3 regions of the Shewanella sp. 4_MG-2023 genome follow, and region 2 is predicted to be linked to each of the others. Evidence: predicted binding sites of a transcription regulator. Region 2 holds the regulator's gene; each other region holds the start of a gene.
What was found. Region 2 encodes sigma-54, which starts transcription at its own class of promoters, with help from an activator protein. Its sites were predicted from a motif close to GTTGGCACGNNNNTNGNNT; they were not measured.
Positions count from the first base shown of each region.

Region 1 (10,342 bases), on a different contig from region 2:
TAAACGTTTCCGCTGATATTGGTTAACTCGTATGCAGCAAGGCCATCTTGTTGCGCGTGAAACTGTTTCATTTCAGTGGCAATGGCTTGTTTTTCAGCGGTTGCGATGCCGATGACCTTTTGATGCACTTTTGCTAGAGAACGACGTGCAAGTAGTTGCTGCTGTGTTTTAGGTTTCCCTTGAGCACTTAGCGCCAACATCATTAACTCATTCACTTTTTCAACTTTTTGCCAATCTTTAAGCTGTGCATATTTCAGCAATGCCACTTCAAATTGGTGCCATTGATTAGTTGAGGTTGGCCCAACCGGCTCTGACATCTGTAATTACCTTAATAACGGGAGTAAGTGCTTCAATGCTGTTTTCAACGCTGGCAGTCACCAATTGACGGCTGCAATAGTCATATAAACGGTTAAGTGTGGTGGCGACTTCACCGCCATTTTCAAGGTCTAACATTGAATCTAAACCATGAATAATGTTGAGGCATTTATTGATACTTTTGCCCTTGTCCTCAAAACTACGGCGCTCCATAAAACCACTGCTTCTTTGTACTTCTTCTAGCAGTCCGTCCAGCAGCATACGCACCATTTCATGTGGGTTTGCCGCTGCAACGCGGGCATCAAGGGTCGTTTGCTTGTATGCGTTAAAAGGATCGTATTCGTTCAACATTTAATATTTAATTCCTAGTAAAAAAGAGTACTGGCAGAGCTGAGCTTGCTAATAGTATTTTCCATGGCAGTGAATTGACCGAGGTAGATTTGGTAACGCTGTGACATCAAGTTGTCATGACGTGACATACTGTCTTCAATGCCTTCTACTTTTGAGTCGAGGTTTTTTTGTTTTAAATCGATGTAGCCATTTGATTTAGTAAATGGGTCTATGCTGGTGTTAATGGTGTCAACGATGCTGCCATCACCAGTGAACATCTCTTTCACGCTGTCAGGGTCGCTTAAGATGGCTTGAGACAGCTTTTCGTCATCAATTGAAAGTTGACCATCACGGCCCATTTCAATACCAATATCAGATAAACGCATGCCATTTGGCGCGGTTTTAAAAACAGCATTGCGAATGTTGCCTTGGAGCATTCTTAGGCTTGAATCGCCTTTTAAAATACCAATCTGATCTTCGCCGACCGATGAGTCTTTATCGTCATCATCGTCATCATCGTCATCATCGTCATCCTTATCATCGTCTTTGTCTTTATTGATATCGTCTAAAACCGAGCTGCCCATCGAGCGGGTAAGCTCATTCAGTTTGGTCATCAAATCATTAAAAGAGTCAACAAAGTCGTTTACCGCGCCTTCAGCACCTTCGGTGTCAGAGGCAATAGTAATGGTGGCACTTTCACCCACGGCGTGCGCTTTTTTAAGTTCGATGTTGACGCCATCGATGACATTTTCGAGATAGTTTGAATTACTGCTAATGTCGATGCCATTGAGGGTGAACTGAGCATCTTGGGCTGACACGCGTTCAGTGCCCCAAGCTGCGCCATCCATTTGTGCATCTATTTCAAAGTCTTTGCCTGTTTCTGTGGATGTCAGCATCAGCTCAACATTGCCACCGGTTCTCACCAGTGAAGCTTGCACGCCAGGGTTATCAGGGTGTTTGTTAATCGCATCACGCAGGTCGGCTACGGTGGCTCTACCACTGGCGTTAAGATCGGCCATATCAATTTCAATGCTTTCGCCATCGACATCAAGGCTGAAAATACCCGTGGTCGGCAACAGTTCATCTTCGCTAGCATAGCTCTGACTGATTTGATGGGCTTGGGCTAGCTGCTTAACATGGAGGTCGTACACCCCTGTAGGCGCATCATTATCCACGGTAATAACGGCACTACCATCACTGATCTCAGAATCTTTACCGTCAAAACCATCACCATTTAATTTGTCCAGGTTAGTGGTCATCTTACTTAAGGTGGTTTCAAGAATTTTATAAGCATCAATTTGTGAATTGCTGTTATCTAAATTGGTTTTGAACAGGGCATCTTTTCCCATTCGGTCTGCAGACACTAATTGCTCAGCAAATGATGCGGCACTCATACCTGAAATCATGGCAACTCCTATAGTCTATCTTTATGAATGGCAATCTTTGTGCCAACAATTAAGATGTTGTTTAATAAAGTGTTGTTTATATTTTGCGGAAGGGTAGGTTCCGGCTCCTTGAGCGGTATGGAACGCACTTTTCCGCAATGCAAGCTCGCTACGACAGTTACTCTTGCTAGTGAGCTGTAGTTAAACATTGAAGGCGACTCTAAAAGGGGGTGACTGAAGCATTTGCAATGATTTAAATCGGCGTAAACGTTCTCGAAAATTTCAGCAAAAACCGTTTATGGTCGCCCTACAGGAGTTCAATGGCTATAAGCCGCGATAGCGCAATAGCATGCGTTAACCCCAGTACGAGTAATGAGCACTAAGCACAAAGGTAAGGTAGATGTCAGAATTATTTGCGAAAAACATGCAGGTCATTAACAAGCGTTGGCCTGCCATCGCCGCGGTTATATCCAAACAATCATTTGCGCATTTAGAAACAAATCTAGTGAGTGCAACTGAACAAACCATTCGGGTCAATGGTATTCAGCTTAGCAGCTGTTATGACAGAGTCGGTGAAGCCAAATTGTTGATTGAGCATTATCAACTCTCTTCGCAAAAAAAGGTGGCGGTTTATGGCCTCGGTATGGGGGACGTACCGACAGTACTGTTACTCACAGATGTCGAACAAATAGATGTGCATCCGTTAAATTATGCCTTATTTGCGATGCTAATCACTTATACCGATCAAAGCCAATGGCTGATGGATAAGAGAGTATCACTGATATTTGCTGATAATTCTATCGGTTTGAAGAGGCCGCGGATTGCCATTACCCCTGATTTAGAGTTGGTTGATGATGCGCATGCTGCAATAAGAGATGTCCTCGTGTCTGACAATGTTCGCGCGTACAATAATCAATATCATGATAAAAAATTGCCAGAAACCCTGCAGCGTTTTAACGACAATGCGACCTTTATTGAGCAAATGGATGATGCGGCATTATTACTCAAAACCCATAAAGCTAAAAAAGTGTTTGTTATTGGTGCAGGGCCAACATTAGAAGACAGCTACGATTTCCTAAAAAAGCAACAAGCATTAAAACACAATAAACCACTGCTGATAGCGGTAGATACCGCCTATATGGCCTTGGCTCACAATGGGGTAATACCTGATATTGTGGTTAGTATGGATGCATTAATTAGCATGGGACATTTTCCTGAGCATATTGATAAAAAAACCATTCTTGTCAGCCTTCCTACCGTAACCACCGATTTACTGGCAAACTGGCCGGGGCCACAATATATGGCTTATTCGCAACTGCCTTTGTTTGACGATCTTTGCCAGCAGCACAACAAAATGCGTTTATATACCAATGGCAGTGTTATTCATCCTGCAGTGGATCTTGCGGTTAAATTGGGGGCTAAAAAGATCACCTTATTCGGCGCCGATTTTTGTTATCCCGATAATAAAACCCATGCCCACTGGGAAGATGGTGCACTGGGGCCTAGTGCTAAAACTGAGAAAAAGCACTGGGTCATTAATGGTTTCGGTGAGAGAGTTGGGACAGATCTTAATTTTCGAGGGTATTTGCGTAGCTTAGAATATTACATCCATCAAACGCCTAACGTGCGCTATTTTCAAGCAAGTTTAAAAGGCGCAAAAATTTCCGGTAGTCAATTTAAGGAGTGCATATAAATGGAGATGTTAGCTGAAGACGCTTTAATCGAACAATTAATCAACATCGGTAATGATTTGCGGATTGGCCGTGAAATGGAAGGCTTAATGGAAATTAAGAATTATGCCAATGAGCGATTTCTAGAACTGGGTGAAGTGATTAAACAAAGTGAATTACAAGCTCAGGTGCAAACTAGCCTGTTAGCATTGCTTACTAATGCCCTGTTACGGATAACCGAAGCCCATGAAAGAAGAGACTGGTGCGGCATGGCCGACTATATCCAGTATGATTTAGTGGCGCTATTGCAAGCGATTAATACCAAAATGGATTTATTGACTTAATCAAGTAATAAAAAAGCCAACAGTATCACTGTTGGCACTTTTATTATAATAATCTTAGGTTTACTCTAAGGTTATTATAGCAGACCCATTACTAAACCAGTGTTTTGGTTAGCGTTAGACAGTACTGTAGTACCTGCTTGTACTAATAACTGGTTTTTAGTCATGTTGGCTGATTCAACTGCGAAATCGGCATCCATAATACGACCTGCTGCTTCTTTGGTGTTTTCAGTCACGTTAGCAAGGTTAGCTGAAGTGTGGCTTAAGCGGTTAATGTTAGCACCTAAAGTTGAGCGCTCAGCACCGACAGCATCAATAAAGTCATCGACAGCACGGATTTGTGCTGAGCCGAAAGTACCACCAGTAGCGATATCAGCTAAGCTGGTAATAGCATTAAGTGATACTGTTAATTCTTCACCAGCGCCAGCGCCGATTTGGAATTTAACACCAGTTTCTAAAGCAGTAAATAATGACTGTCCTGAGTATTCAGTGTCGTCGAGAATACGTGCCGTTTCAGCATTCAATTGATTGTATTCGTCCGCAATTGCAGCTAAATCACTTGATGAGTTAACACCGTTTGAACCTTGAGTAACCAGTTCTTTTTGACGCATGGCGATGTTAGTTAGCTCTTCAAGTGCCCCATCAGCAGTTTGTAGCATAGAGCTTGCATCGTTAACGTTACGGCTCGCTTGCTCCATACCGGTTACGTTAGCGTTTAAACGAGTAGCAATTTGCAGACCCGCAGCATCATCAGATGCGCTGTTGATACGCAGACCTGTCGATAAACGCTCCATCGCGTTAGTCATTAAGTTGTTGTTATTAGAGATAGAGTTTTGCGCGATGTTTGAAGCGTTATTGGTATGTACAGATAACATGATTCATTCCTTAAAAGTTTCAGGTTGTGTTGTTGCTCTAAATAATTAAAACGACCCTATAAATCGAAACTGAATCAAACTTGAAAAATATCACATTACTTTTTTTATTACCTAATAAAATCAGTGCCTTGAGTTGATGATTTATAAACAAATATTATTCAATGAGTAAAGAGTCTGAACTATGATAATGTATGAGCCGATAGTTAACCTAAGGCTATTTATTTGATGTGAGTGGCTTGATTAATGAATCATTAAGCCACTTAAAAGCAGTGAGACCTAAAGGATTAGTCCTTTAATATTGAAGACACATGGTCGCGACTGACATTGGCTTGCGCCATCAGTGAAGTAACTTGTGAATAAAATGGCGTTGGCTGCATTAATTGGTTTAATTTGGCCATGCTGTGCTCAACAGAGCCTTGTTGCAGCTGATGCTGATGGGCGCGTTTAAGTTGCTGCTGAATATTGAGCTGACTGGAGCGCAGCTCACCAATTTGTTGGTTGACTTTTTGCTGGGTTTTAGCCACTTTAGCGGTGGTTTGTTTAATGTCTTGTGGGGTGTTAAAGCGCCACTCTTTGGGGTCTTGCCATGAGAGTATTTCGACCACTTTAACGGTTCTCGCATCGCCTGCGGGTAAGCGCTGTCCTTGGCCTGACATGAGTAAGCCAGATTGAATTTGCTGCCAGTTCTGGTGGTTAGTGCTTAGCATGGCCGAATCGCGCGCAGGCGCTTGGACAGCAATGCCGATGTCTTTAAAGGCGGTGGTTAATTGCTTAGCAAGATACAAACTATTTTGATGGGCAGGTAAATGTGCCCGTGCGTGCTGGTCGCCATATTGTACTGTGATACGTTCATCTCGGGTTTTAACCCCAAGCAAATCCACTGATTTTAGCTGAAAGTAATGTTTCGCAGCTGGGCGATTAGCATTAATCAGGTTGAACTGATGATCCACTAAGGGTTGCTGTTGGTAGCTAATATCAACGGCGATTAATTGCTGTTGAATTTGCTTAGCACTCTCACTTTGGGATTCATTTAAGCCGGTTTGACTGCTAGACTTTTGTAATGGTTGTTGCAGCTTTTTCAGTAATTGCGACACTTTAATTAAGCCTTGCTCTGCCACTTGGTTAGCCGAAATCGCATGTTGACCTTGAGTCACTTTAGCCCACTTTTGGTAACTGGCTAAACGGTGACTCGATATTGAAGGGCTAGGTGCAGTCCTAGCCGGTTGACTATCAGACACAGCAGTAGGTGCAGGCGCGACCGTTTGGTTGCGCTGCAGTACGTTGAGGCTTTCCGAAATTCCTTTAAGCATTGTGTCTTCTAGCTAATTTAGATGTGGTTGAACAATGATAACTGACTTACCTGTACAAATGATTGTTGGGTTACTTGGAGTGTGGTCAACTTCAAATTAAATTCAGCGGTGGCTTGGGCATAATCTAAGCCTTCGGTCTCACCAATGACTTCTTCATTGAATAAAATCCGCTCGTTGTGAGAGGTTTGCATTAACGCTATCGCGTTTTGCTTGCCACCAATGTCAGTAATAGCGCCACTGACTCCGGCTAATGAGTCATCTAATGCTTGCATCATGTCATCAGCAGCATCACCAAATGCGGGGTCGCCTGGGGCTAAACTAGGGTCATTAAGCACATCAATAAACTGCTTAGTTTGGTTTAAAATATCAGTGCCACCAGTAGAGAACATAAAGTCTGCTGCGGTGACATTACCAGCCATCCATGATGACCCTGAAATTTGTACTTCACGTTGTGAATCATCACCTTGATAGAAATAGTCGCCATTTGCATCAACACCAATGGGTGGAGTATCGGTCTTGTTACCTGAAAATAAGTAGTTGCCGCCATCATCTTTGGCATTGGTGACATCCACAAATGATTCTAATAGTTCTTCTAATTCAGCGGCATACGCTGCTCTGTCTTCAGGTGAAAGCGAACCATTATTGGCACCAATGGTAATTTCACGCATTCTTGATTGTAGGTTAGTCATGCTTGAAAGATACGTTTCAGAGCGGTCTAGGCTGGTACTTAACGATTCAGTATTTTTCAAGTACTGAGAGGTTGAAGCCAAGTCACGTTGAGTCGTTACCACCTTAGCGGCGCCAATCGGGTCGTCTGATGGACGTAGTATCGACTTACCCGTGGCCATTTGCTGGTTAACCTTAGCAACATCACTGGTTAGATGCTGCATGCTTTGCAGGTTGTTGCTGTACATATTCATCATGCTAACGCGCATAACCGACTCCCTTTAATTAGATAGAGTTTAATAAAGTTTGAAACAATTGGTCAGACGTTGAAATGACCTTGGCATTGGCTTGATAAGACTGCTGATAGATGATCAAGTTAACCCCTTCTTCATCCATGCTGACGCCGCTGGTACTGGCCCATTGTGATTGCGCTTCCATTTGCAATTTTGCCGCCGTTTCTTGCTCCATTTGCGCTTGACGTGACGCTGAGCCTAACTGGCCAATCTTACTGGCAAACGCATCTCCCATGTTGGTCGTGACGCCCATCGAGTCAAAGGTGAACTCTTTATCGGCCAGTTCAACTAAGTCTTTTAAGTTGTCGTTATCACCTGGGGTACCATCTTTACCAAATGCCAGCATCTCAGCGGTAAAATCGCTGCTGATCTTTATGGTACCTGCCGGGTTTGATGGGTCGTAGCTGAATAAGTCGATTGTTGGGGTATTACCATTTAAATCTGTACCTTGACGTAAAACGTCATTGAATTCATCTGCAAAGGTTTGCGCTAATTCATTAATAAATTCTGTTGATTCAGCTAAGCTGCTTTCGCGATAATCCAGCATCGCCCCCAAACTACCGCCAGTACTTGCGTCAATAGGGAATGATGATTGGCCAAACTGAATACTTACTTGGCTAAATTGCGGATTAGCAGGGTCTGGCGTGGTGCTAAGCGTTGACGACTTTGTCCCCGCAACCAAAGGTTGGCCTTCGGATAAGGATATATTTTTCATCCCTTGTGAATCTTCAACCACGCGGATATCGACGATGACCGCTAAATCATCAATGGCGGCATCACGTGCATCAAGTAACGATAGTGGTGGGTTACTGCCAGCAGATTGGATGTCGGCATTATAGCTGGATATCGTATCCAGTAATGCGTTGACCTCTTTGGTTGATGCGCCAATTTGACCTTCAACTTGATTGATTTGCGCATTCAAACCATCACTAATTGAATTAAAACGTTGGCTGAGGGCGCGTGATTCATTTAATACACTTTGACGATGGGCAATCTCATTCGGTTGCTCCATGGCTGAGTTTAATGAAGCAAACAATAAGTCTAATCCGGCGGAAATATTATTACCTTCAGAGCCAAAAATTTGTTCTGCTTGAGTAAAATAGCTGGCTTGAACATTTGAAAAGCCTACGTCACTGGTGGTCTTCCATAATTGAGCCACTTCATATTGATCTGAAATACGACGAACGCCATCGACCATAACACCAGCACCCCCGCCATAGGCGGTGCCGCCGATTGAGCTCATCATCACTTGCTGACGTGAATAGCCAGGTACCATTGCATTAGCAATGTTATTAGATGTGGCATTTAACGATGCCATACTGGCATTAATGCCTGTCATACCAATATTGAGCATGCTCATTGATGTAATCCTTATTTCACGCCTTTTAAGGCTGATTATCGCGTTCTAGGGGGTAGACACTATTTTGCCGATTTTGCCATCACTGGAATATTTAGTGCTGGCTGCATTGCCGTGGTATTGACCACTGGCTTAAGCGTATTTTCTGCGCTATTTTCAGCAGAAGTATTCATTGGCTTAATGTGGTTATTAGAAGCGACAACATCAGCACCAGACTGAAGTCCGGCAGATAATTGTTTGGTCATCACACTGGCAAGACCTGTGCTTTGTAGTTGGCTTAAGCGGCCGGCTAATTCGGCATCATGCCAGTCACGATACATGCCATCATTTTGTGATGATAACGGGCTGTCTTTATCTGCCATGACATCAGATGCTGAACGCATTTGCTTGAGCACTGTTTGTAAAAACTGGGTTTCAAATTGCTGACTGACAGCTTCAAGCGCACCAAGTTCACCGTTGGCTTCAATCAGTTCTGCAGCATTGAGGTTATTTAAGTAACCGTGATTATTATCTAATTTCATTAAATCACCACTAATTCGGCTTCAAGGGCGCCCGCTTCTTTGAGCGCTTGTAAGATGGCCATTAAATCCATTGGTGAGGCGCCTAAGCTATTCACCGCTCTAACAACATCGTTGAGTGCGATACCTTCTGGCCACACAAACATGTGTCCATCACCGGTATCGATATTGATTTCGCTGTCGCTACCCACGACGGTCTCGCCTTGGCCTTGACCCATAAACGGTGCATTAGGTTGGCTGACAAATTCACTTTCAACAATAGAAACTACTAAATTGCCATGACTGACCGCGGCTTTACGCACTACGACATTACCGCCCATCACGACGGTGCCAGTACGGCTATTAAACACAACCCGAGGCGACTTACGCCCTTGCTCTATTTGTAACTCTTCTAAAATCGACATGAAGGTTACGCGTTCGCGGTTTGACTGTGGCGCTCTGACTAACACCTTGGCACTGTTATCTGCTTCAGCAACATTGGGGCCGAATAAGTCGTTTACGGCGCGCTCAATATTGCGGGCAGTTTTAAAACTGGGCTCACGCAGGTTAAGTACAATATGCTCACCTTCATTGAAGTTACTGTGAATTTCAGCTTCTAATAATGCCCCGTTAGGTATTTTACCTACCGTAGGTACATTGATGGTCATGGAGGTGCCATTTCGGCCTTCAGCTGAAATACCACCAACGACCAAGTTACCCTGGGCTACGGCATAGACTTCACCATCGATAGCACGCATAGGGGTCATTAATAGCGTACCGCCACGTAAACTTTTAGCATCACCCAGGGATGACACTGTGACGTCAATGCTTTGGCCTGGGCTAGCCAATGGTGGAATATTGGCGTGCACTGCAACGGCGGCAACGTTTTTTAATTTAGGGTCGGTTTTATCATCAATTTGTACGCCAAACTGTTTCAGCATGTTGACAATAGATTGGCTGGTAAATTTCACTTGGTTGCGATCACCACTGCCATCTAAACCCACCACAAGTCCATAGCCGACTAATTGGTTATCACGGATACCTTGTACATCGACAATATCCATTAGATAACGATGTTGAACCGTCTGCTCTGTTTGAGCGACTGCGGTTTGCTGAAATGACAGTACCGCTATCATTAAGCTAGCGCAAAACGCGATGGCTTGTTTCATGTTGTGCTCCTTGCCTGTCGGTTAATACAGGCAATGTGTTCTTGCAGTGTCAGTATTTGGTGTGACTGTATATTGTGAGTTAGCTTCATAACGGGAACCATGGGCTGCTGAAGTAACGCGATGCCCAGCCCATT
Region 1 covers NZ_JAUORL010000025.1:6,706-17,047, reverse strand. Annotated here, with positions in the region: gene Q4546_RS13895 (hypothetical protein) at 1-317, opposite strand, end outside; gene Q4546_RS13900 (flagellar hook-length control protein FliK) at 1-1, opposite strand, end outside; gene fliS (flagellar export chaperone FliS) at 286-666, opposite strand; gene fliD (flagellar filament capping protein FliD) at 681-2,051, opposite strand; gene Q4546_RS13880 (motility associated factor glycosyltransferase family protein) at 2,431-3,723, shown strand; gene Q4546_RS13875 (hypothetical protein) at 3,724-4,044, shown strand; gene Q4546_RS13870 (flagellin) at 4,119-4,916, opposite strand; gene Q4546_RS13865 (hypothetical protein) at 5,201-6,226, opposite strand; gene flgL (flagellar hook-associated protein FlgL) at 6,244-7,161, opposite strand; gene flgK (flagellar hook-associated protein FlgK) at 7,178-8,545, opposite strand; gene Q4546_RS13850 (rod-binding protein) at 8,605-9,063, opposite strand; gene Q4546_RS13845 (flagellar basal body P-ring protein FlgI) at 9,063-10,103, opposite strand; gene flgH (flagellar basal body L-ring protein FlgH) at 10,294-10,342, opposite strand, start outside.
Region 1: a site for sigma-54 is predicted at 2,080-2,098, ahead of fliD (flagellar filament capping protein FliD). Genes of this name have one in related genera too.

Region 2 (10,342 bases):
ATCTTCATCGTCATCCATACCCGCCATCCCCATCATTGAGTGTTCGGCGTCTTCACGAATAACATCGACCACATCATCAATGGTAATACGGCCTAATAATTTTTGCGCTTCATCTACCACTGGGGCCGAAATCCAGTCATGGCGTTCAAATAATTGCGCCACTTCATTATCAGGCATGTCCACAGGGATGCTTTCTAATTCAGGATCCATGATGCTGCGAATGGTTGAATTAGGATCACAAGTGAGTAGATCGGCAAGGCGCACCCCACCAAGCACATGATCGTTGCGATCAACCACATATAAGGTATCTGTGGTATCGGGTAAGTTGCCGCGCTGGCGCAAATAGCGTAATACCACATCAATATTAACGTCAGGACGCAAAGTGACCGTATCAGTATTCATGATACTGCCAGCGGTGTCATCAGGGTATGACAGTGCTTGTTCGACGCGATGGCGGTCTTGACTGCTCATGGATTGCAGTACTTTTTTATAAACAGCATCTGGCAAACTTCTTAAGATGTAAGCCAAGTCATCGGTATCCATCCCTGAGGTGGCTTGGGCTACTTTTTCTGGGGTCATAGCGCTGATGAGTGAATCTTTTAACTCTTCACCGAGTTCTTCTAGGATTTCACCCGCTTGCTCATGATCAATCAGTTGCCATAACACTTGACGAGTTTTCGGCGGTGATGATTCAAGAATTAATGCGACATCGGAGGCGGCCATGTCATGAAGCATATTTCTGACATGAACAAACATACCGCTACCTAATGCTTGTGTAAGCTGATTAAGACGTTGTTCGGTCAGTTCGCTGTCGATGACTTCAATACCCATTGGCTACTCCTGAAAAGACGATGATGAAATGTTAACTTAACTCACCGGAAAGAATGAAGAAATTTCTAATATCTGATGGCTTGATGCGCAATTCATAAATACGCTAATACTGCTTGGTGGTGTGTTGAGTATAGCTAATAAAATAATGGTAAAGGTGAGTCGCTGTGTTTCCTTGGAGATGTTACTGGGCGCAGGCGGTTAGCTTTCTTCGTCAAATTTATCGTTGATTAACTTGCATACGGCCTCAAGGGCTTTTTCTGCATCACGGCCTTGAGCTTCAACAGTAATGATTTTACCAATGCCACTTTCTAACATTAATAACCCCAATACACTGGCAGCACTGGCTTGTTTCTCACCTTGGATAAGGGTGATAGTTGCGTCAAACTCGGTAGCTAAAATTGCCAATTTAGTCGCCGCTCGCGCATGCAAGCCTAGCTTGTTACTGATGGTAATTTGCTTTGAATAGGCCACCGTTTTGGCTGGCGTTGTGGTTAGCTTATTCAATGCCAAGCTCTCTATGGCGGGCGCTGACTTTGTGCTTAGAGTTGTTGAAACGTTTAGCGAGCTGATCGGCAATATAAACCGAACGGTGCTGACCGCCAGTACAACCAATGGCAATGGTCAGGTAACTGCGGTTATTACGCTCTAAATGTGGCATCCAAGTGTCAAAAAGGTTTTCAATTTGCCAGATAAACTTATTCACCAAAGGCTGTCGCTCTAAGAACTCTTGCACGGGCGCATCTAGGCCTGTGTAGGGCCTTAACTCAAGCTCCCAGTGCGGATTCGGTAAAAAGCGCACATCAAACATAAAGTCTGCTTCAGCCGGCATGCCATGCTTAAAGCCAAATGACTCAAAATGTACCACTAATTCTTTATCAAAACTGCCTAGCAAGATTTGCCGAACATGATCGCTCAATTCGTAGATATTAGTTTGCGAGGTGTCGATATAGTGATCAACCATTTTGGCTATGGGTTCGAGTAACCGCCCCTCAAGCTTAATGGCTTCTTGTAACGAAATTTGATTCTTAGACAGTGGGTGTAATCGGCGGGTCTCACTAAAACGCTTCAGTAACACTTTATCGTTGGCGTTTAAAAAGAAACTGGTAATGCTGGTATCGTCAGACAGTAAAGCAATTTGCTCTTTGAGTACTTTGCCTTGCTCTTCGATATTACGCACATCGACGCTAATGGCGACAAGCTCGTTACTATCTTTAAGCTGTTCAAGCAGGCTGCCAATCAGTGGCAGTGGCAGGTTATCAACACAGTAATAACCTAAATCTTCAAGCACTCTCAGTGCGACTGATTTTCCTGAACCTGAACGTCCCGATACGATGACAAGTTTCATGCAGTAATAACCTGATAAAGTTCTGTAGCGTCATGACTCTTTCGAAGTCGTTTAAGTATCAATTTATCACTGAGTTTCTCTGCCATGCTAGATAATGTGCTTAGGTGTTGCTGGCACTGATCTGCAGGTACAAGAAGCGCAAATAAAATATCTACAGGTTGCTTGTCTATGGCATCAAAGGCGATTGGCTCTTCGCATTTGATTAAAATAGCAATGGGTTCTTCGATATTATCTAAGCGCCCATGTGGAATTGCTATGCCATTTCCTATACCTGTACTGCCCATTTTTTCACGCGCTATTAGACTTTCAAAAATAGCCTGTGAAGAAAGGGTTGGGTACTGGGCAGCCATTAAATTGCTGATTAATTCCAGTACCTTTTTCTTACTGCCCGGAGTGGCACAGGTAGTGCACGCCGGCTGCAGGATGGTACGAAGTTCCATCGTTAATGCTTAGTGAGTTTCTCTTTATGTTTAATTACCTGACGGTCTAGCTTATCTATCAGGGCGTCTATTGCCACATACATATCAGCGTTACGCGATACAGCAAACACTTCACCGCCTTTTAGGTGCAGTTTGGCTTCGGCAATCTGTTGTAGCTTTTGAACATCGAGCACAACGTGAACATTATTGATCTGTTCGAAGTGTCGTTCAAGCTTTGAAAATTTTGTTTGCACGTATTCCCGTAAAGATTGAGTTATTTCAATATGGTTTCCAGTCAGGTTAATTTGCATAGGTCATCCTCCAATAACAAAAGTTATAAGCTTTTGCGTTGGTTTGAGGGAGGGATGAGCATTGCCTCTCGATATTTGGCTATCGTACGTCGAGCAACGTTAATCCCTTGTTCAGCCAATAGTGTCGCCATTTTACTATCACTAAGAGGCTTTTTCGGGTTTTCTGCAGCTACGAGCTTTTTAATAAATGCGCGAATTGCTGTAGAAGAGCATTCTCCACCATCATCGGTACTTACATGGCTTGAGAAAAAATATTTTAGTTCAAAAAGTCCACGGGGGGTATGCATGTATTTTTGGGTCGTGACCCGTGAAATGGTCGACTCGTGCATTTCAACCGCTTCAGCAATATCATTGAGCACCATCGGCTTCATGGCTTCTTCACCGAACTCAAAGAAACCTTGCTGAAATTGTACGATACAGTTAGCCACTTTTAGTAAGGTTTCATTACGGCTATCGATGCTTTTGATAAACCATTTGGCTTCTTGTAAATGACCACGAATAAATTGGCTGTCAGCTTGGCTTGAACCGCCTTTGGCCATAGCTGCATATTGCTGATTAACGCCAATTTTAGGCATGTTATCGGGATTTAGCTCGACCACCCAGCGACCATTCTTTTTAAGTACAGTAACATCAGGAATGACGTACTCATCTTTAATGGGGGTAATTTGCAAGCCTGGACGTGGATTGAGCGTTTGAATAAATTCAATGGCTTCACGTAAATCATCTTCTTTAAGCTTGGTTTTACGCATCAGTAACCTAAAGTCACGACCGGCGATTAAATCAAGATGATCTTTAATCAGTAACTTAACATTATCTATGCAAGGAATTTCATTAGGGTATTGGCCTAATTGAATTAATAGACACTCACTTAAATCTCGCGCTGCAATGCCGACGGGATCGAAGTGTTGTACCCGTTTAAGTACAGCTTCAACTTCATCGAGTTCGATATCGTCAGTGCCTAAGGATTGCAAAATGTCTTCAACGCTCTGGGTGAGGTAACCGCGCTCATCAATGGCATCAATAATGGCGGTTGCAATCACCAAGTCATTTTCAGAAAAGGGAGTGAGGTTTTTTTGCCATTCAAGATGCTCATACAAGCCTTCACTGGTTTCGCCTTGAAACGGCATATCATTACCGCTCGATACTGCGCCAGAGCCAGAAGTCGGCGAGGCGGTATACACCTCATCCCATGTGGTATCCATAGGGAGTTCTTCAGGCATAGAATCTTTAGTGAGCGATTCAGTGGTATCAACCGTTGAGGTGTCTTTTTCTATGGTGACTTGGCTATTATCACTAAAATCGGTGTCAGTTTGCAGGGCGTTTTCTTTTACGGGCTCTTTGGCTTTAGTGAATTCGTCTTCAAGCTCTAATAGCGGGTTTGAATCAAGTGCTTGTTGAATTTCTTGCTGTAGCTCCAATGAGGAAAGTTGCAATAAGCGAATCGCTTGTTGCAACTGTGGGGTCATGGTTAAGTGTTGACCCATTTTGAGTTGGAGTGAGGCTTTCATGTACCGCTTGTCCCTAATTGAATTACATCATCGCGACGAACAGTGTGGGCGCTAGTTTATGATCCTAGAAAAATAGACTAGATTAAGGTTTGTTGTTGGCCGCGAATGCCATACTAAAAACTGAATAGTGCTAACTATAGCTTGAATTGTTCACCTAAGTATACCGACCTAACTTGCTGATTGACTAAGATCTCAGCAGGTGTTCCTTCAGCAATCAAGTTTCCGTGACTCACAATATATGCTCGCTCACACACATCAAGTGTTTCACGGACATTATGGTCGGTAATTAGCACCCCTAAACCACGGCTTTTAAGTTGTTGAATAATTTTCTTGATGTCGATTACTGAGATAGGATCTACCCCTGCAAAAGGTTCATCTAATAAAATAAACTTAGGATTTGCCGCTAATGCGCGTGCAATTTCAACTCGGCGACGCTCGCCTCCCGATAACGCCATACCTTGGCTATCACGGATATGAGTTATGTTAAATTCTTCTAATAAATGTTCCAGTTCTTCAATGCGCTGCTCATTTGATAAGCTTTTGCGAGTTTGAAGCACTGCCATTATATTATCGTGTACTGTGAGCTTACGAAAAATACTGGCTTCTTGAGGTAAGTAGCCAATGCCTTTTCGGGCGCGCAAATGCATTGGATCTGCGGTTAAATCATCTTCATCGATCAGAATGCGGCCCTTATCACTTTTGACTAGGCCTACGACCATATAAAAGGTGGTGGTTTTACCCGCGCCATTAGGGCCAAGTAAGCCAACAATTTGGCCGGTTTTTACCGTCAGGCTGACATCTTTTACTACCTGGCGACTTTTATAACTCTTAGCGAGATTTTCAGCGGTTAACGTAATTTGGGTCATTAGTCATTTTGCTCAGCTGCTGGGGCTGACAATGTCGCCTGCGCCTCAGCGTTAAGTGATTCAGTTACTTCGGGTGTTTCAGTTGAGTTCACAGCCTCTACAGCAGATAAATTGTTGTTTTCAATTATAGCTGGTGGCGTGTCATCACCGGGTTTAGCGCTGTCTGGTAAATGTGGTTGCTCATCTTTTTTCTTTTCAGAATCAATCAAGTCTGGGTGACTTTCTGGTTGAAAAATAGTGATAACCCGATCTTCACCAGTACCGGTGCTTTCAGCAATTAACTGCTGCTTTTCAATGTTGTAGCTAATTAGGTTACCAGTAACCTGGCTGCCAGCTTGGTCCAATTTAGCATTACCCGTTAAGGTTAAAATGCTAGTGGCAAGCTCATATTTAATTTCATCGGCACTGGCAGTACCAATACGGCCATCATCTAACTCTTGGGAAAATGTCGCAGGGTTACCTGTGGCAACCATGGTTTTTTGGGTGCCGCTTTCGGTGCCAAATGCGCGTAATTCGTCGGCATTAATGTTAATCGACCCTTGAGTCACATTAACTGGGCCATAGAAGATGACCTGATTGTTTTTTATGTCAGCTTTTTGGCTCACAGCTGCGACTTTAAGCTCTTGCTGTAAATCGCCTTCTTTTGCATAGGCGCTGGCAATACTGACTACACTGAGTAGTGAGGCAATCAAAAGTTTACTTTGCTTCATACGTTCCTTCTACTTGACTTAAAAGTTCAAGTTCTTGAGCATTTAAATCAGCATACAGGCCTAAACCTTGTATATTAAAATCTGACCCAGTAACAAAAATTTGTCTATCTGAGGTCAAAATCATGGTGTTCATATCGAGTGCCAACATGGTGGTTGTCAAAGATTGTAATGGCTCGTCGATGTTTATTGCATCAATAATAACATTATTTTCTAAAACTACTTTGCCTGTTTCATTATTCAGCTTGCCTAAATCTGCGCTTAATTGCCATTCGGCTTCACCATTTTCAGGATAAATAAGGTAGACAGGCTCAGTAAACATGGTTTCATTACTTTGCTGAAAGTGCTCCATGTATTTCGCTGAGACTCGGCTTTGCACTAAACCTTGCTCATTAAATTCAGTGGTGCGTAAGTCATTGGCGATAAAATCAGGGCGAGCAGGGGCAGGCAATTTACTTGCCTCCATCTGACTACGTTTAACTTGTACTTGCCAATAAAGGACTAAGGCTGCGCCAAAAAATCCGATAATAGCGAAGGTCACTCGGCTCATATACTCATTCCGTGGGCATTTTCAAACTTATCTTGGCTAAGTAATAGCAAATCGGTGAGTTCACGTAATGCGCCATTTCCGCCGTTAATGGTGGTGGTCATATGGCAATGTTGTTTAACATAAGGATGGCCATCAGCCACACAAACTGCAAGGCCAACCTGTTTCATCACAGGTAAGTCAACCATGTCATCACCAATATAGGCGACTTCATCTGGGCTAACGCCATAGGTATCTAACAGGCTTTGGTAAGGCACTAGTTTATCATCAACACCTTGATAAATATGAGTGACACCTAAAGCGGTCATTCTATTTTCCACAATGGCAGATTTACGCCCGGTTATCACAGCAACATGAATATTACTGGTTAAAATAGAGCGAATGCCATAACCATCACGGGTATGAAATGCTTTTAACTCTTCCCCTGCATTACTTAAATAAATACGGCCATCGGAAAATACCCCATCGACATCGCAAATAAGCAGCTTAATTTTTTTGGCTTTTTGCCAAACATCATCAGAGATTGGGCCGTAAAAACCTTGGTGCAGTGTTTCGTGTAATGACATGTTAAATGACTCCAGCTTTAACCATATCGAGCATGTTAAGTGCGCCGACTGGGCGTTGGTTCTCGTCTACGACAATTAAACCGTTAATACTTTTTTCTTCCATAATCTGTAATGCTTGCGCGGCTAAAATACCTGGGCTGATGGTAATGCAGTTGGTTGTCATTACATCGGCAATAGCGGTAGTACGCAGGTTCACTTCAGCATCGATGACGCGGCGTAAATCACCGTCAGTAAAGATCCCGACTAGCTTGTCTGCATTATCGATCACTGCAGTCATACCTAAACCTTTATTTGAGATCTCATATAGGGTTTCAGTAATGCAGAGCTCACTTTTCACCTGTGGAATATCAGCGCCTTTGTGCATTACATCGCTGACTTTAAGTAATAGTTTACGACCTAAAGATCCACCAGGGTGGGATAGGGCGAAATCATCACGGGTAAAGCCTTTCGCTTGCAATAATGCTACGGCCAAGGCGTCACCCATCACCAAGGTTGCGGTAGTGCTTGATGTTGGTGCTAGCCCTAATGGGCAGGCCTCTTCAGGCACTTCAATACATAAATGCAGTTTAGATAGCTTGGCCATATTGGATTCTGGTTTACCCGTAATCGCGATTACCGGGACCCCCATGCGCTGTATAACGGGCATTAAGGTGAGAATTTCACTGGCTTCACCAGAATTTGATATGGCTAAAATAATATCATTTTTTGCCAGAGCGCCTAAGTCGCCATGGCTTGCTTCGCCAGGGTGAACAAAAAATGCAGGCGTGCCTGTGCTGGCGAGTGTGGCAGAAATCTTATTGCCAATGTGGCCAGATTTGCCCATGCCCATGACAATGACTTTGCCTTTACATTCTAAAATGAGTTCACAGGCTTGGCCAAACTCGTCTGAGTCTACATATTGATAAAGGTTATCTAATGCTGCCTTTTCAATATCAATGACTTGACGACCCCATTGGCGCAATTGTGTTTGTTCTGTCATATGTATCTCTCTATTGTCCAAAGCGATTTCGGGTTACGCTTTGGTGAGTCACACATCTTTATGCCCCATTATTGTGATTGAAATAAGACAACTTGGTACGCAATAAAGACGATTAATAAAAGGGCTCCATGCCAGCGAGTAAGCTGCTTTTTAGCGCCACTCGATAATACCAGTACTGCTAATGCGGTGCTGGTTGCTAGTACCATGTAAAAATCTCGACCGCTTGCATTTATGTCGATTTCACCTGGGGCAATCAGCCCTGGAATGGCCAGCACTGCTAAAATATTAAAAATGTTTGAGCCAACAATATTACCAATCGCGAGGTCGTCTTCTTTTTTTAGGACGCCAGCGATGCATGCTGCTAGTTCCGGTAAACTGGTGCCAATGGCAATAATGGTCAAGCCGATGACCAGATCTGACAAGCCAAATGTCTTGGCAATGCCTACCGCGCCCGTCACCATCCAGTCTGCCGAGAGTGGCAATAACACCATACCAACAATGATCCAGATAATAGCATGTAATGTGGGTACATTTTTAGGGATCTCTGCGTCAGACTCATCAGCTAGGACATCTTTTTTCTTATTTCGCATCGCGCTCCAAATGAAATAGCCCATCAAGGCGAAAAATGCGATTAATAATACCCCACCTTCAACACGGGTGAGCATGCCGTCGTGAATAAGGTAGCCAGCTAATACGGTTGCCGCAATCATGATTGGAATTTCACGCTTTAAGGTTTCTGAGCGAACTGAAATAGCCCCAAACAATGCGGTAACCCCTAATATCAAGGTGATGTTAGCCACGTTTGAGCCGAGCACGTTACCAATTGCAGTATCGCTCATGCCTTCCATTGATGCGGTGGCAGCAACCAGCATTTCTGGCGCTGAGCTGCCCATGGCCACAATGGTTAAACCGATTAACATTGGTGGCAGGCCTAAGTTTCTAGCAAAGGCGGCAGCTCCGTAAACAAAGCGATCTGCGCTCCAAACTAATGCGCCCAATCCGACGATGAGCATCATGATATTAAAAAGCATCTTGTTCCAATTATTTGAGTTATGGCGATATTTTTGTCAGATATTAACAAAAATCATCGCTATTGCGAAAATTGTTAGGGATTGTAACGCATGGTGATTGATTTGTTGTAGGTTCTTACACAATTTCGTACACTTCAGCTCTACATCTCGTTCTCTAGGAAGGCTATTATTTCCTCTATAGACATGTCTACTCCAAGTTTAGAGCCCACTAGGTCAGCCCTTGTAGAAGTTAAGAACATGGGCTTTAGCCGAGGGACTAAGGTTATCTTTGATGATATCAGTCTCAGCATTCCAACTGGCAAAGTGACCGCCATTATGGGGCCAAGTGGCATAGGTAAAACCACCTTACTTAAACTTATCGGCGGTCAATTAACCCCTGATAGTGGTGAGGTGCTTTTTGCTGGGCAAAACATTCACCAACTGAAGCGGCAACAATTATTTGAGCAGCGAAAGCGCATGAGTATGTTGTTTCAAAGTGGGGCGCTTTTTACCGATATGAATGTGTTTGATAATGTGGCGTTTGCGCTGCGTGAGCACTCAGGGTTAGCTGAAACTATTATTCGTAAGATTGTGTTGATGAAGCTGCAAGCCGTGGGGCTGCGGGGCGCCGCTCTGATGATGCCCAATGAGTTATCCGGCGGCATGCAGCGCCGAGTTGCATTGGCGCGGGCGATAGCACTTGAGCCTGAAATGATTTTGTATGACGAGCCTTTCGCCGGTCAAGATCCTATTTCGATGGCGGTGCTGGTGAAATTGATTGGCGAATTATCTGAAACATTGAGGCTGACTTCGGTGGTCGTGTCCCACGATGTGGATGCAGTATTGAGTATTGCCGACTATGTTTATGTTATCGCCGAGAAAAAAGTAATCGCTTCAGGCACGCCTGCTGAATTACGGGCTTCAACCAATCCACAAATTGAGCAATTTATTCATGGAGCACCCGATGGGCCGGTGGCTTTTCATTATCCAGCTGAAGACTATCAACAGGAGATGTTAAGTGGACGTGATTAACTTTATCAGTAATATTGGCCGCTTTGCTTTGGATTTTATTTCAGGTCTAGGCCGAGCAGGGCTGATGTTATGGGGCGCTATTGCCCGTTGGCCGAATGTTAAAAAAGATATTGGCTTAATCACCAAGCAAGTTTATGTGTTGGGTGTTCGCTCCATGGTGATCATCATAGTCTCTGGCCTGTTCATCGGTATGGTGCTGGCATTACAAGCTTATACGGTAC
Region 2 covers NZ_JAUORL010000027.1:2,016-12,357, forward strand. Annotated here, with positions in the region: gene mgtE (magnesium transporter) at 1-831, opposite strand, end outside; gene Q4546_RS14390 (HPr family phosphocarrier protein) at 1,030-1,302, opposite strand; gene rapZ (RNase adapter RapZ) at 1,328-2,176, opposite strand; gene ptsN (PTS IIA-like nitrogen regulatory protein PtsN) at 2,173-2,616, opposite strand; gene hpf (ribosome hibernation promoting factor) at 2,619-2,906, opposite strand; gene Q4546_RS14410 (RNA polymerase factor sigma-54) at 2,930-4,414, opposite strand; gene lptB (LPS export ABC transporter ATP-binding protein) at 4,549-5,280, opposite strand; gene lptA (lipopolysaccharide transport periplasmic protein LptA) at 5,280-5,990, opposite strand; gene lptC (LPS export ABC transporter periplasmic protein LptC) at 5,977-6,537, opposite strand; gene kdsC (3-deoxy-manno-octulosonate-8-phosphatase KdsC) at 6,534-7,100, opposite strand; gene Q4546_RS14435 (KpsF/GutQ family sugar-phosphate isomerase) at 7,102-8,079, opposite strand; gene Q4546_RS14440 (calcium/sodium antiporter) at 8,148-9,110, opposite strand; gene Q4546_RS14445 (ATP-binding cassette domain-containing protein) at 9,294-10,121, shown strand; gene mlaE (lipid asymmetry maintenance ABC transporter permease subunit MlaE) at 10,108-10,342, shown strand, end outside.

Region 3 (10,342 bases), on a different contig from region 2:
GTTGCCCATATTTTACTGACTCATGGCAACAGTGATGATTTAGTCGTTGTTTCAGCTGCGGGTAAAAGTACTAACTTTTTATATAAATTACTCTCCTTAAGAGAAAACGGTGACTTGTGGCAAGAAGAGCTACAAGTACTGGTGAGCTATCAGCAAAACCTGATTGAGCAACTTCTCTCAAACGAACAAGCGCGCGATTTACGTGAGCGCCTATCAACCGATAAATCGCAATTAGTCAGTTTATTGTCCCTTGAAGAGCGCAATGAATTTCAGCTCAATCATGTATTAAGCTTTGGTGAGCGTTGGTCAGCACGATTAATGGCAGCCTTATTAAGAGAGTCTGGCGTTGCTGCCGCGAATATTGATGCCTGCTCACTGCTGGTGGCTGATGAAGGGCCTGTGCCGAATATTCGTCTTGATGAGTCCCGCGAAAAAGTCCAAAAGCTGCTGGATGCTAATCCAAATACACGCTTAGTGATCACCGGCTTTATCTGCGCCAACAGTAAAGGGGATACATTATTACTTGGCCGCAATGGCTCAGATTACAGCGCCACCTTAATTGCCAGCTTAGCGGACATTGAACGAGTGACTATTTGGACCGATGTTGAAGGGGTATTTAACGCTGATCCGAATAAAATTAATGATGCCAAATTACTTGAAAGCATGTCACTTGCTGAAGCCGATCGTTTAGCTAAACTCGGCTCGCCAGTACTGCACAGCCGAACTTTACAGCCCTTATTTGATACTAATGTTAGTCTCGCGGTGCGCTCAAGTTACGCATCACATACTGACTTTACCCTTATTGCGCCCCAAAGTTCGTCAGCTAGCGCTCCAGTGGTTACCAGTTTAAATGAAGTGGTGCTGTTTCGCTTTAAGCAGCAAGCGCTAATTCAAACCACACTCAAATTACTTGAGCAAGCCGGTATTGCGCCGCTAGCATATTGGTGCTCTGCCCATCATAAAGTTGAACTGGCATTCACTGCTGAAAACCAAAAGCAGGTACAAGCGTTACTGGAGCTACATAGTCATGAGCTATTAATTAGCGATATCCATGCTCATACTGATTTAGGTTTAGTCGCTTTGGTTAGTGCTGATGCAGAGCACTACCGCCGCAGCTTTGCCCGATTATTAAGTCGCGATGCCAAACCCCTGTATCAAGATGGTTTGAGTTTAGTGACCTTAGTGCCTAAATCTCAGGTTAATTTACTCACCCAAAAAGTACACCGACGCTGCGCAGGCCCGCGATTGCGTATTGGGGTATTATTGCTTGGGGTCGGTAATATTGGTGAAGCCTGGATTGATTTATTTCAGCGCTCATCCACCATGCTTAACCGTGAACTAGAAGCCAATGTGCAACTTGTGGGTTTAGTGAGTTCAAAAGAGGCGCTCATTTGCCAGCAAGGAATAGATGCCAATAACTGGCAAGATGACTTTGATACCACAGCAACAACATGGGACTACCCTAGTTTATTTGAGCAGCTTGAGCTGCTCGACTGCGATGAGCTGGTGGCCTTGGATATCAGTGCTAGCGCCAGCTTAACCTTACAATACCCAGAGTTTTTCGCTCGAGGGATTCATATGGTGAGCGCCAATAAACTTGCAGGCTCAGGGCCGTTACCTTTTTACCGTGAGCTTAAGCAGCAGCTAAGTAACCGGCGTTTATTTTGGCGTTACAATGCCAGTTGCGGCGCTGGCTTACCAGTACAGCATGCCCTAAACGATTTACGCAATAGTGGCGACAATATCGAAGCTGTTGGCGGTATTTTTTCAGGTACTTTATGTTGGCTGTTTGAGCATTACGATGGGCAAAAATCTTTTTCTGAACTCGTGGTTGAAGCCCGCGGATTAGGCATTACAGAGCCAGATCCTCGAGATGATTTATCTGGCCGAGATATGCAGCGAAAGTTACTTATTCTGGCCCGTGAAATTGGCTTTGAGATTGAGCTTGATGCCATTGAATTAAATTCATTAGTGCCAGCTGAATTAGCCGACTTGTCGTTAGATGACTTTTTAGCGCGCATTGGCGAGTTAGATGAGTTTATGTTGCAGCAATATAGTGCAGCCTTTGAGCAAAATAAAGTCTTAAGGTATGTGGCATCTTTAGATAAAGTCGATGGCAAAATGCATGCTGAAGTAGGCATTCAATGGGTCGACTCGAACCATCCCTATGCCAGTTTAACCCCTGGAGATAATGTGTTTGTCATCCGCAGCACTTTTTATCAGGGCAATCCGTTAATTATTCGCGGCCCAGGTGCTGGCCGAGAAGTTACCGCAGCAGCTGTGCAGTCTGACTTAGTACAAATCTGTAAGGATTTACTGCAGGAGTGATCCTTAAGCGCGAGTTAAACGACGATTAACTTGGTTGAAAGATTAACTTTAAAGGCCTATTCCCTAACGGAATAGGCCTTTTTTATTGTCATAAAATAGCGCTAAAAGCATAAGCTCAGAGTTAACTTCACTCCCAGTCGATTTGCTGATGATTAATCGACAACGACCTTTTCATTATCAGTCTTTAGCCTGCAAATGTTCGCTGTCTGTTCTTTGGTAAGCGTATTTGGGTTACTTTTTCTTTGGTGGAGAGTATTCAATTAAGTCACATAAAGTGGATCTGATGGACTACATTTATTATTCCAGTAGCTAAACATCATCCAAGGAGAGGGCGGTATATGAAATTCCTTTTACAAGTCATCACGATAATAGCAATAGGGGCAAGTCGTAACTTGGCTATTGCCGATATTCCTGCTCAATCTCCCAAAGAGTTATTGCAAACCGTACCCACACAGGCGCAAGTTTGTTTAACTTGCCATGGTGTTAATGGTGAGGGTTTAGGTGTTATAGGGCCTAGGTTGGCGGGTTTATCCAGTGAGTATATCGCCTCGCAGCTGGTTAATTTTCAAATGGGTAATCGACAAAGTCCCACAATGTCGGCGATGGCTGCGACAGTACAAGGTGATGCTATCCAAGTCGTTGCTGATTTCTTTGCCGCTAAAACAGTAGCTGAGATCCCATTGCAATACCGCGGTGACAAGGTTGTGATAACTGATACGGCGGAAAAATTGGCTTATCAGGGAGATTGGGGTCGCGATATACCTGCCTGTACTAGCTGTCATGGACCTTCAGGCATTGGCGCAGCCAACTTCCCTCGACTTGCAGGCCAAGAACCTAGCTATTTAAAAAACCAACTATTGGCTTGGCAAAATGGTACTAGAAAAGGTGATGTCGATAATATGATGGCTAATATTGCCGCTAAGCTGACTGCTGATGAAATTGACGCATTGTCAGCGTACTTTTCAGCTTTAAAACCTCTGGCTCAAAATGCTGCTGCTCAACAGCCTTTGGCACAAAAATAAGGACATACCATGAAACTGTTTAATTATTTAGTCGCAGGTGTGTTTATCAGTTCAGTTAGCGCTGCAGAATTACCCGATAGGCAAGCTCAGATCCCCGCTATAGCAAAAGATCCCGCAGCGCAGTATCTGCAACCTAGCGATTTATCAGCTATTCCAGAGGGTGAGTTTGGCGACAAAGTACGTTTGGGCTATCAGATATTTGTTAATACTCAGCAATTAAGAGATAAATATGTCGGCAATGAGCTTAATTGCGTTAATTGTCATATGAACGCAGGTAATAAAGCCAATGCTTCACCGCTATGGGCTGCCTATATGGCTTATCCCGCTTATCGAAAGAAAAATGACAAAGTGAATAGCTACCAGGAACGGATTCAAGGTTGCTTTACTTATTCAATGAATGGTACAGCCCCCGCATCAGGCAGTAAGGAACTTGTGGCTATCTCAGCTTATTCTTATTGGCTAGCCATGAGCGGTTTACTGAATCAATTTAATCTCGATAGCAAAGTAGCAGAGTTGAGTGATGTCGAACTGGTAAAAGGTGGCAATAGAGAAGAGTTCCCAATTCCAGCTGCAGTGAAAGCTAAATGGGATCAAAAAGCATTAAGCTCACTTGCTGGCCGAGGTTTTCCCAAGTTAGAAGCGCCAGAACAAGCTTATTCAACTGAGCGAGGCGAAATAGTTTATCAAACCCATTGTCAGGCTTGTCATGGCGTTGATGGTCAAGGCATTAAAATGGCTAATGTGAGCGCTTTACCGCCATTATGGGGGCCGCAAAGCTACAACTGGGGCGCAGGGATGCATAGAGTGAACACTGCAGCTAATTTTATCTATGAGAATATGCCGCTGGGTAAAAGTATTCAGCTAACAGTGCAGCAGGCTTGGGATGTGGCAGCTTTTGTTAATGCCCATGAAAGGCCGCAAGATCCGCGTTTTAAAGGAGACCTGCCACAAACCCAAAAAAGTCATCATCAACATGATGGCTTTTATGGCAAGCAGCAGCTTGGTAATGTTTTAGGCGCCGAAGCTTATCCAAATTTTCCTGTTAATAAGTAGGACTTTAACCAGTTTCAAGCTTATGCTTTTAAGCTACAATCGTTAAGGCATAGCCTTATCTCATAAAGCATTTTATGGAAATTAAACCAGTTAACGAAACAAAGTGAACCAGATGAAAGATGTAGAAATATACTCACCAAACCAAGCAAATGAACCATTAGTATCTGAGGCACAAGACGCGATTTTTGAGCCATTAGCGTGCCCCGTTTGCCAGCAGGTTAATCAATGCGCGGTTAGTGCGGGTAAACCGATTGAAGACTGCTGGTGTTTAAGCGCTTCAGCTAAAGCTGTGATCAGTGACAAGCTGCGCACAGAGTTAAAGGGCAAAGCCTGCGTCTGTCAAAGCTGCTATCAAAAACTGTCCCAGTGAAGGCCTTAATGACTGCTTATTCAGGGTGTTTAGGCTAGGTTGTAATGGTTCAATAAGATTTAAGCGCTAATTTAGTTAGCGCTTTTTTTATAATTAAATTAATTTAATTGGCTGATAAAAAACTGTTATTTGCTGATTTGTTCGGTTTGAATCGTACCGATGTTTCCAATTTAGTGCCAATGAAGGTAATCTGAAATTCACGCACTGATGTATTAGTAGTGTGAACGCAGTAACCGTAAAAATAACGTTTAGTGATAACGATTAATAATAACTATAAATATTTAACTCATTATGAGGTTTTCAATGGAAGGATTAACGGCATTTATTAATGCAGTAAACAGCATCGTTTGGGGCGTACCCATGTTGGTGATGATTTTAGGAGTGGGATTATTTTTATCTATCGGATTAAAATTAATGCCAATCCTAAAATTAGGCACTGGTTTTAAACTGCTGTGGTCGGGTCGAGCAACCGACAGTGATAGCACTGATAAAGGTGAAATTAGTCCTTTTAATGCGCTAATGACATCGCTCTCAGCCACCATAGGAACAGGTAATATTGCTGGTGTGGCTACCGCTATTTTTATTGGTGGGCCAGGGGCATTATTTTGGATGTGGTGCACCGCATTAGTGGGTATGGCGACCAAATTTGCCGAAGCGGTATTGGCAGTTAAGTATCGTGAAAAAGACAGTAATGGCAATCACGTCGGTGGACCGATGTATTACATTAAAAATGGCTTAGGCAGCAAATGGGCCTGGTTAGGGACAGCGTTTGCGATACTGGGCTCTATTGCCGGTTTTGGGATCGGTAATACCGTGCAAACTAACTCAGTGGCAGATGCCATGAGTGCTAACTTTGGCGTGCCGAGCTGGGTTACTGGTTTAGTCTTAATGGTACTCGTCGGTGCAGTACTCATGGGCGGTATTAAACGTATTGCAGAAGTTGCTGGTAAACTCGTGCCGTTAATGACCCTGTTTTATATTGCCGCGGGTTTAGCTGTTTTAGTGGTATATGCAGACCAAATTCCTGCAGCATTTGAATTAATTATTCACAGTGCGTTTAACCCAGTTGCTGCTCAAGGCGGTTTTGCTGGCGCAGCTGTTTGGGCTGCGATTCGTTTTGGTGTCGCCCGTGGTGTGTTCTCCAATGAAGCGGGCTTAGGTAGTGCGCCCATTGCTCACGCTGCAGCGCAAACCAATGATCCGGTAAAGCAAGGCTTAGTGGCCATGCTAGGTACATTCATTGATACCATCATTGTGTGCTCTATTACTGGTTTAGCGATTATTGTTTCCGGTGCTTGGACATCAGGCGAGAACGGCGCCGCATTAACTTCATATGCATTTTCACATGCACTGCCCATGGGTAATTATATTGTGGCGGTAGCACTTGCTGTGTTTGCCTTCACGACTATTCTAGGGTGGAGTTTTTATAGTGAGAAGTGTGTTCAATACTTGCTTGGCGATAAAGCGGTAAAACCATTTCGTTTAATATGGACCCTTGTGGTACCCATAGGCGCCGTGAGTTCATTAGAGTTTATTTGGCTGTTGGCTGACACGCTTAATGCAATGATGGCCATTCCTAACTTAATTGCGCTAGTCCTATTAAGTCCTGTGGTCTTTGGTTTAACCCGAGAGTATTTTGCCAAGCAAAAAGCTAAGGCATTAGAGAGCTAATAACGCTGTTGATGAATGATGAAGGCATACACGGGGAGTGTATGCCTTTACTGAGAAGGAATATTATCGATGAAACTTTCAAACCAGATACTTCCATTGAGTTTTTTGCTTATGGCTTCATTAATCGTCGGTGGCTGTAATGGCATCTCTATAAGAACCAATGCTGATGAATATATTACTTACCAAGCTAAAGCTTCAACGGTTGAAATCTATCAGCCCAGTGAATTGTATAACCATGACAATGAACCGCTAGGTGAGGTGGTGACGACGTATTGCGCTAACAACCCTGAAGCAATAGAGGTTGGTGTCCCCAGTATCAGCATGCTGAAAAAAGAATTAAAAGTGCAAACCCAACAAAGGGGCGGTAATGCACTCATTATCACAGACTGCGGCAAAATGATTTACCCAGCCTGTTCAATTTATTTAGAGTGCAATGGTCTTGCATACTTATTAAAGTCTTAATCTTAAAGTGAAGCTTTAAGCTTATAAAAACTATTGGCCTGATGAGCCCAGACAAGGAACTGGGTTAAAAGAAGTCATCTTCCCCTAAGCTTTTTCGCAATTCAGCTTGTTCTAGATAATCATCTAAGCGGCGTTTAACCTGCCTTTTACGTTCAATAATTTCAGCGGAGCGTTGATTTTTTGGTGAAACCATTGCCTCGATTTCAGTATCATTTGGGATAGTCTCAGTAATATTAGCCATCACTTTATCCTCACATGGGTGGTACTCGTAAAGCATAATTAATGGCTTTACATAAACGGTAATCACAGCCTGAACGGCTTGAAACCGTGAGCACAATATTGCTACTTTATTGCTGAGCAATAATTTGCTAGGCAGCAGAAAAATAACCTCATAATTTGAATGTAGCAGCTAATAAAAAAAATGCGCACTTCTGTGGTGAGGATTTTGAGGCTCAGAGCAATAAAAAACGCCACCCTAAGGTGACGTTTTTTGATTTTTTAATAATTTAGATTAAATAGCTAACATCATTTAATACTTTTGATGGTTATAGATCGAAGCTATATGAGTAACCAAGAACAATTTTAGCATCATCATCTTCTAAATCAGTATCTGTTGCCATGAACGAGATAGTACCGAAATCAGTATCAGTGCTTAGTGATACGTTGTACTCAGAATAGCTATCAGTGCCGTACCAGCTAGTGATTACATCACCGTTTGAGTAACCATAATGGAAACCCAGTGACACTTTTTCAGTTAATGGGAAAGTCAGGTTAGCTTGAGCATACATCATATCTTTTGAATCTAATGGGCTTTCAGCAATATCATCACCGCCATTGACTGTGTAAGAGTATGCGACATCTAACCATTTCCACGCGAGACCAACTGTTACTTCACCAAAATCAACACTGCCCGGTGAATCTGGGTAAGCGTAATAAAGGTAGTTAATGTCGTAGCTTAAGTCTTCTGTAATGTCACCACCGAAACCGGCATACACATCAAGCTCATAAGAGGTGCCGTCACCAAAATCTACATTTGATGCCCAACCACCGACATAGAAACCTGACTCATGGCCATAATCAATGCCCCCCTGAACCGCAGCACCACTAGTTTGTGACACACCACGCCAAATATAGTCTGACGTCGCGCCAATATTACCCGTGACTTCAGCTAAAGCTGTAGTGCTTAAAAGTAAACCTGTTGATAGCGCAATAGCTTGATACAGAGATTTTTTCATTTTCATTCCCTCAAAGTTTTATTATTCAATTAGCATCTTGCATAAAGTCGGGTCGACGCTAAATGTTGTTTTATCTGAGGTACGTGTTGCTAATGATGTGCCATGTTTATAAAGTTAAATTAATCAATAGCTTAAAAATTACTGCACATTTATGTTGCATTTATGTTGCCACCTAATGATGCGTAGTTGCACTTTAATTGTGCAGTTTAAGTGTTGTTTTTACTTATTTATGCAAAAAAAAGACATAAAAAAACCTCCAAAAAAGGAGGTTTTATCGTTTTAGCGGTTTTTAGTTAACACTATTTTTTAGCGTTTTACCTGCTTTAAACTTAGGTACTGTTGCTTCAGCAATTTGGATCTCTTGGCCGGTTTGTGGGTTACGACCTGTACGTGCAGCACGAACTGATGTTTCGAAAGAACCAAAACCTACGATAGAAATCTTGTCGCCGTTTTTCATGGCTTCAGTTACCGCTTCTTCAAAAGACTTTAGTGCACGACCCGCTTCAGCTTTTGTTAACTCAGCATTTTCTGCAATTTTTGCAATTAATTCACTTTTGTTCATGTTGTATTCTCTGCTTTCCATAGATGTATTTATTTAGAACTAGATTAACATGCCATAAGCCATAAGGCTTTGAAAGCATTTTATCTGATAAATGTGCTGCTATATTGCAAATAAGTAACTTTTTAGTGATCTAGTTAGCTTAAACTCGGCTGAGTGAATTAACTGCTTCTGCCGTTTTTATCAAGTTTATTGATTTGTTGCTGCTCATTTTGAACTTTGGCCTACAAAAATTTGTTAGCTATCAATCTTCTAACAGTTGATACAGGAGTTGCTTCACTAACTTAGGTTCAAAGGGTTTATCACATAGCGCATTAACACCTGCGCTTGATACGTTGCTTAGGTGGGTATCGTTAGCTTCTGATGACACCATCAAAATCGGCACATGAGACTGCTGGCTTTGGTGGCGTATATATTGGGTCAATGCCAGTCCATCAACACTTGGCATATTGTAATCGGTGATTACTAAATCAAACATTTGCTGTTGCATTAATTCGATAGCTTCAGCGCCATCAGTTGCCTCGCTTATCATCCGAATACCTAAATTAGTAATAGTTCGTTTGATAATGTTTCGCGCCATGCGGCTATCATCAACCACTAAAGTGCGAATATCCTGAACATCAAAATGGCTTAGGTCCAGTTCGTCATTACTGATTAAATCAATAGTGGAATTCAGTGCTGTGGCCAAATGATCGGCATCGAAAGGCTTAGGTAAAATCGCGACGGCTCCAGATTGCCTAAATATTTCCAGTTGCTCACGGCGACATTCACTGGATACCAACATAAATTGAATATCTTGATAGTCAGAGTTTTGTTTAATAAAACTGAGTAGTTCAGTCGCTTCACCGTCAGTAAAGTGTAAAGCGCTGACAATGAGATCTGGCGTGTGTCGAACAATAATCTCTTTAGCTTGAGCAAGATTAGCGGCGGTTTGTATGCTATGTACGCCTTCTTGTTGCAGGCGTGAAATAATTATTTTTCTCTGAACATCAGATGGTTCAACTAACAAAATGGATAATTCACTGGGCGATAAATGGCTCATTATATAGCTTCTTATTATTCGATCTGAGTTTTATGGGCGCATGTTAACTTATGCTAAGGGATGAATATAGTCAGCAGGGCGCCTTTGTTAACTTTTGGGCTTCAAATAAATCGCTGTTTCTTTACAAAATGCCACCCAGTATTGAAACACCAGCAGTGAAAATAGTACCGCAGCAATGGCAGGAATAGGGATATTAAAGCCATTGAACACCACTTTTACATCTTCAGGAGTGATTTGATAGGCGATAATAGCAGTGGTAGACAGTGCTAATATCGCTAAGGTTTGAATGGCTAAATATACCTTTAAGGCAATGCTGGCCCAGTGTGTTCGCATTAATAAGCCAACCAACACAGGGATAACGCCGATACTGAATAAATCTATACTTTGAATGCTATAAGAGCGCCAAAGGGCCACAATAGACAGTAACACGTACAATGCAATTAATAGGGTTAATCTTAACGGTGGTTTATTCATAGTATTATTATCATTATTGGAACTATGTGAGTGGTCATGTGGTGTAGAATAGCGTGAGTAGAGATAGTTTGTGAAAACGTTTTTTAAGAAATTAGGATAAGTAATGACTGAGGCGGAATTTTGGTC
Region 3 covers NZ_JAUORL010000023.1:55,014-65,355, reverse strand. Annotated here, with positions in the region: gene Q4546_RS13470 (bifunctional aspartate kinase/homoserine dehydrogenase II) at 1-2,328, shown strand, start outside; gene Q4546_RS13465 (c-type cytochrome) at 2,667-3,350, shown strand; gene Q4546_RS13460 (c-type cytochrome) at 3,360-4,403, shown strand; gene Q4546_RS13455 (cysteine-rich CWC family protein) at 4,516-4,773, shown strand; gene Q4546_RS13450 (sodium:alanine symporter family protein) at 5,077-6,444, shown strand; gene Q4546_RS13445 (hypothetical protein) at 6,514-6,906, shown strand; gene Q4546_RS13440 (PA3496 family putative envelope integrity protein) at 6,971-7,147, opposite strand; gene Q4546_RS13435 (TorF family putative porin) at 7,452-8,141, opposite strand; gene Q4546_RS13430 (HU family DNA-binding protein) at 8,431-8,703, opposite strand; gene Q4546_RS13425 (response regulator) at 8,945-9,742, opposite strand; gene Q4546_RS13420 (hypothetical protein) at 9,830-10,216, opposite strand; gene Q4546_RS13415 (DUF4240 domain-containing protein) at 10,320-10,342, shown strand, end outside.
Region 3: a site for sigma-54 is predicted at 8,228-8,246, ahead of Q4546_RS13435 (TorF family putative porin). Genes of this name have one in related genera too.